DNA from 2 places in the Paenibacillus sp. WG02 genome. Region 1 is predicted to be linked to the other one. Evidence: riboswitches for the same ligand, from Rfam matches in the RefSeq annotation. Region 1 holds a riboswitch; the other holds the start of a gene.
What was found. A riboswitch is a leader RNA that binds a small molecule or an ion and turns the genes downstream of it on or off. The one in region 1 is predicted to bind cyclic di-GMP.
Positions count from the first base shown of each region.

Region 1 (3,115 bases):
GGCACAGCCGGAAAGAGCCAATGCAGAAACCGTTACAGCCATAAGAGCTGTCGAAAGCATTTTCTTCATCATTATTACCCCCATAGAATCATTTAATTTAAAACCATGAACTCTTACATTGTAGGTTGACCAAAATTAGTTAAATTATGTAAGACTGGCTATAGCATGAGTGTATCATTTTGAAACCCAAGATAAAAGCGATACACCAGCAAAACAACATAATTCGTTATGTCATACAAGTTGACATGGCCTTTTTGTAAGCCCCTACAATATAGGTTCCAAGCCCCAATTATTTATTATACTACCACTGGTTAATAAAATCTAGATTACCCTTTGTTAATTTTATCGTTCATTAGTCTCATGAATTCCTCGGGACCTAAAGGGCTGCTGAACAGCATTCCTTGCACTTCCGTACACTGCAAAAGTCTCAAATGCTCCAGTTGTTCTTCCGTTTCGACACCCTTTGCAATTAAATTCAGGCCTAGCCGGTGAGCCATGCGAATAATGGCAGCAGCCAGCAGCTGATTCTCATCGTCGTCTACTAAATCCCGAATTAATGTGCTGTCCAATTTAACGCTATCGAGCGGCATTCCTTCGAGCCCGCTTCTTGTAAATAGGCCTGTACACAAGTCATCCATCACGATACGCACACCGAACTTCTTCAGCATAATCAGTTTCTCGCTAGCCTCTTGTACATTGGACGATGTGATACTTTCTGTAAGGTCCAGTTCCACTAACATCGGATCAATACCTGTTTCTTTCAAAACGACGGCAATTTCCTCAATAAAATGCTCATCTTTAAACTGTGAAGATGTAACTGCCAGGGTCATTCTCAGCGGTGAGTAGCCCTCGTCCTGCCAGGTTCTCATCTGTCGGCACGCCGTTCGTACAGCCCATTTCCCGATAGGTATCATGAAGCCCATTTCCTCGGCCGCTTTCTTCCAATCCATGCTCGGTGCGAGGAGGTCGTCTCCCCTGCTCCAATGAATAATCGCTTCCATTCCGATTAATTTCCGATTTGTTATTTCATATTGAGGCTGATATAGGAGTTCAAACCGGTTGTTGTCTAAGGCCTGTCGCAGCTCTTTCTCCATGTGAGCTTTGCTCTTCACCATGGCATCGATGTCAGAGGCATAGAATTGGAACTGGTTATGTCCCCGGTTTTTGGCCGCATACATCGCTTCATCTGCATACGCCATGAGCTGCTCAGGCTGCTTACCGTCTAACGGATACAGAGCGATCCCTATGCTAGCTGTTATAGTTACTGGCATTCCATCTAGGATAAAAGGCTCTTCCAGAGCCATTTGAATTCGGGAAGCTACTACTCTTGCATCTTCAGGCTTTGCAAATGATTCCAGTAAAATAGTAAACTCGTCGCCACCTTGCCGGTACACCGTATCCGATCCCCTCAGGCAGCCCACCAAACGTTCTGCTGCAAGGCGAATTAAACGATCACCGTAGGCATGACCTAATGAATCGTTGACGTCCTTGAATTTGTCCATGTCCAAGAACATAATAGCTGCGAGTTGCTCATTACGCTGCGCATGCAGAAGTGCCCGCTCCAATCTATCATTAAACAATCGGCGATTAGGTAATCCCGTCAATGTATCATGATAGGCCAGAAAGGCTAGTTGTTTGCTCTTTTCTTCCTGCTCTTTACTTGTAAGCAGCAAGCGATGGATACACTTTGCAAAAAATAGAAAGATTAGCGCTTGAACAAGCATACTAATGAAAACATAAGGCGAGAAGGAGAAAGAGGAAACAGCAAGTAGATTAATGGTCAACAAAAAGAAGCCCAGTACGCCTAAATAGGCTAGCGTTTGCGCTTTCATATGCTGTATCCACTTAGAAAGTATGCCTCTCATTCTCGAACCTCCTTATCTGATATGAAAAAAAGGCTATTCCGAATCGGAATAGCCGTAGGTATACCTGTTTAGGTAAACTGCAACCTGTCGGCAGCCCAGCCATCATTGTTGCGAGGGCAACCTTAGATCTGCAGCTTTGCGTCCTTACCTTTCGATAAGTTTGCCTTTACGATATTAAGGAATTAAATGGGACTTATTAACTATATCATACTCATTCCACGTTTGGCTATTTTTGCTTAAATAAGCAAGTTAAAGAGTTTGGGGTCCTTATTTATTTCTATATAGCCATAATCTTTCTGGGAAAGGCGCTCAATAAGCCCCTCATAATCATCTTTATTTTTGAGCTCAATGCCGACCAGCGCCGGAGCATCGTCCCTATTATTTTTTTTCGTATACTCAAATCGGGTAATATCGTCTGTGGGCCCTAAGACTTCTTCCAGAAATTCGCGCAAGGCCCCAGCACGCTGCGGGAAATTAAGAATAAAATAGTGCTTCAAGCCTTCATACACGAGCGATCTTTCTTTAATCTGCTGCATACGGTCAATGTCATTGTTGCCGCCGCTGATGATACAGACCACATTCTTACCGCGAATCTGCTCCCGATAAGCATCAAGTGCTGCAACAGGAAGTGCGCCAGCGGGCTCAATAACAATGGCGTTATTATTGTAAAGCTCCAGAATAGTTGTACATTCCTTGCCGGAAGGAACAATAACGATATCCTCCAGCTTTTCTTTGCAAATGTCAAAAGTAAGCTCGCCCACTTGCTTCACAGCCGCGCCGTCTACAAACTTCTCGATCGTGGATAAGGTCACGACCTTCCCCTGCTTGAGCGCTTCCGTCATGCTTGCCGCGCCCTCCGGTTCAACACCGATGATGCGCGTTCGTGGAGAAACACTATCCACATAGGTCGCAACTCCCGCTGCAAGACCGCCTCCGCCAATCGTTGCGAAGATAAAATCTGGAGTTTCGGGCATTTGATTCAAAATTTCGAGGCCAACTGTGCCTTGCCCGGCAATCGTACGGACATCATCGAAGGGATGAATGAATACCTTATTCTCTTGAGCACAGTAGGCTTTGGCCTGGTTAGAGGAATCATCGAAGGAATCCCCTGTGAGAATAACTTCAACAAAAGACCCGCCAAAAAGCTTAACTTGGGAAATCTTTTGTCTAGGCGTTGTCGTCGGCATGAAGATTTTGCCTTCAATACCAAGCTGTTTGCAGGAATAAGCCACGCCCTGCGCATGATTGCC
Region 1 is NZ_AP036016.1:8,165,938-8,169,052, forward strand. It holds gene ACBP55_RS37015 (BMP family lipoprotein) at 1-69, opposite strand, end outside; gene ACBP55_RS37020 (putative bifunctional diguanylate cyclase/phosphodiesterase) at 327-1,865, opposite strand; cyclic di-GMP riboswitch class I at 1,952-2,040, opposite strand; gene ilvA (threonine ammonia-lyase IlvA) at 2,102-3,115, opposite strand, start outside.

Region 2 (3,115 bases), 3.5 Mb from region 1:
CATGTTAACGAATTCGGAGGTTTGGCCGTAGTATTTAACGACTCCTTTGTTCAGTTCCTTAACTTTAGCAAAAGCTTGATCTTCGTTAAAAGTCGTGTTGCCCGCAACCACAGATGCTGCATCCAAGACCATTGGGCCTGTTGTAGCCGTGATGTTAGGAAGAGTCAGCTTCTTGGAAAGCTCAGGACTCCAGAGGTCGCTCCATGACTTGATCTCTTTGGTAGTTGCTTTCGGATTGTAGGCAATACCGAGTCGACCTACTGTGTAGGCAGGACCGTAATCTTCACCCAGTGGCGCCTTGGCCAAATCATAGATGTCTTTCAAATTCGGAATGCGGCTGCGATCGATTTTATCGAAAAGTCCCGCTTCAATTCCTTGTTGTGCGTAATAGTCAGATAAATAAATGAGATCCACGCTCGAGCTGCCTTGTTTCACTTTGTTCAAACGTTCTGCGTTATTGCCTATTTCCAGAACAATCTTTGCGTTATGCTCTTTCTCAAACGGCGCGTACACTTCTTTCTTGAAGAAGTCATCCGAAAACCCCCAGGTGGAAATGACTAAAGTTGTAGGTTCCCCTTTGGATGCCGCTGTGGCAGCTGCTGTGGGTGCTGTTGTAGCTCCACTTGTATTGCTCTGGTCTTTCGCAGGCGCTGTGCCGCAACCTGTCAAGGCTAGTCCTACTACAGATAAAGAAATTAAACCACGAACCATTTTTTGTTTCATTATTCATCGTCCTCCCAGTTTTATCATGTATGATTTTAATGCGTGAATCCCCTGTTAAATTTTTACTAGTATTCTTCAAGACCCTATATCTATGCGCGTCTCGATCTAAATGCAATATGAAAAAAAAAAGAAAAGTACCCTTGTTAGAAAGAAGCTTCTAATCAAGAGCACTCTTCATTGTAAACAATGCAAAGTGACATCTATTGGTATACATGTGGTTTCCTCTTAAGATAAATCAAAAGAGAACACCGTCGATCAAACTATTCGGTTTGTTTAAGAATAATATTCGTTATTGCCCATTGCGTCGGCGGATCATAGTCCCTTAATACGGCATCCATGGATAAGCCAAGTTCTTGCTCCAGCCTTTCCCGGATTCTCTTCTTATATATGGAGGACATATAAAAATCGACTTCGTGTTTGAGCGTTGGCGCCTCGCCTTCTAATGCGGTTGAACGCGGTGAGCGGCGATGCTTGGCATGAAAAGTAATAATGTTTTGTTCAATTGAAACCTTCAGCAGTGTTGTCCCAAACCCGAACAGCTCTTTGGATATTTCGTTATAGAGGTGACACAGCTTCTTCTTGTATTCATTAGAATCTAGTTGTGGCATGGAATCACCTTCAAGATTAATTATCAACCCTTATGCATGTAAAATCTATCTTAATAATACATAGGATTTCAGAATTAATCAAGAGAATCGTTCGTCTTTCTCACTAAAAAAGGGCATTATTTAACTACAACTCATCTAAATGATCCAATTTCCCGAATGTCTTACAAATTTTGATGCAAATGTTGGATCTTGCTTACAGGTACTTCATGCTTATCATGCATTTTTCCCTTAGAATGTGTATATTATTCAGGAATGATCACTTCCTTTACCACTAGTACTTTATTACTAGTAACTAGAGTGGTATACTTAAAAAAATAGCAATTCTTCTGTTATACGATAAGAGCAAAGCTAATGAAAATTAGTGACGCAAAGCTACAGGAGCTAAGGCGAATTACTTCGCTATGCTTGCCAGTTACCGAAGGAAGGGATATATCCACGACTCCCCTTATTCTTCTAATATGGGGAGTTTTTCTTATGTAACGAATTATTGTAGCCATCTATAACAGTAAACAGCTAGGTAGAAAGTCCCCCTGAAAGGTGATAATTATAATGGCGAGACTAATGGTTGTAGATGATTCTATGTTTATGCGATTGATGATTAAGAACATCCTCTTAGAACTTGGGCATGAAATTGTAGCGGAAGCATCGAATGGACTTGAGGCAATCTCTCTTTTCTTACAGCATTCTCCTGACATCATTACGTTGGATATTACAATGCCCGAGATGGATGGTATTACTGCTTTAAAGGAAATAAAGAATTACAATAGCGATTCAAAGATCATTATGGTGTCCGCAATGGGGCAACAATCATTTGTTATTGAGGCCATCACCCTTGGCGCTAAAGATTTTATTGTGAAGCCTTTTGATAAAGACAGAGTAGCTGAAGCTGTAAAAAAGGTACTGAATATATAGCTAGTTGGAAGTCGGGTGACTATCCCTTACAATCGATTGAAAACATAAAAAACAAAAAAAATGAGAAAGCAAGAATTCCTTGCCACCTCATTTTTTTGTTTTATGTGCCCCTGTGTGATTTTTTTCTTTGAACGGTTTTTTAGATATCTTTTACAAACTTATTCCAAATCTCTTTAATTCAACAAAAATGCTTTCCAATCTCTTTCCTTTTTCCGTTAACGTATATTCAACGCGAGGAGGTACTTCGGGAAATACTTTCCGTTCCACTACTCTATGTTCTTCTAGCACCTTAAGACGGAGCGAGAGCGTTTTGGGACTAATGCCATCCATAGATTTCAGTAGTTCGCTGAATCGCAGCGTACCTTCGATAAGAAGGTCCCGAATAATTAAAAAGGTCCATTTCGTCCCAATCACATCAAGTGTTTTGCAATGGGACAAGGCACGCCTGGTGTTCCTTTGGTTAATTCGATAGGTTCAACAACGCTCATAGAAAAATCCTCCATTAAAAAACAATCGATTTAGCCAATCATATCACAAAAGTAACTTTTCTTAAGTCCCTTTAGTAAAATACGAGAAAGCCGCTGCTTCTCTTGGATAAACAGAAAAAAGGCAGATTGCTTGACGCAACCTCCCTTTTTATTGCAAATACTTGTATTACCTAGTAATTACTTTGTTGGATCCGGGTATACATCAACCGAGATTGATTTGCCGCTCGCTGTAATCATGGTTACCGTAAATGAAGAAACTTCTACAGGTGATCCATCAATAGCGGATTTAGCTGGTACGTAGACGTATTTGGCGTCTCCGCGAGTAAGTCTGATTCTATCATTTACTGTAGAGAATACCCAGTCGGTAGGGTCTACATCTTTACC
Region 2 is NZ_AP036016.1:3,174,757-3,177,871, reverse strand. It holds gene ACBP55_RS14045 (ABC transporter substrate-binding protein) at 1-723, opposite strand, end outside; gene ACBP55_RS14040 (DUF2294 domain-containing protein) at 984-1,331, opposite strand; cyclic di-GMP riboswitch class I at 1,663-1,751, shown strand; gene ACBP55_RS14035 (response regulator) at 1,881-2,243, shown strand; partial or broken gene ACBP55_RS14030 (winged helix-turn-helix transcriptional regulator) at 2,394-2,746, opposite strand; gene ACBP55_RS14025 (S-layer homology domain-containing protein) at 2,909-3,115, opposite strand, start outside.
Region 2: linked by a shared signal. The riboswitch ahead of ACBP55_RS14035 (response regulator) and the one ahead of ACBP55_RS37020 (putative bifunctional diguanylate cyclase/phosphodiesterase) in region 1 are both predicted to bind cyclic di-GMP.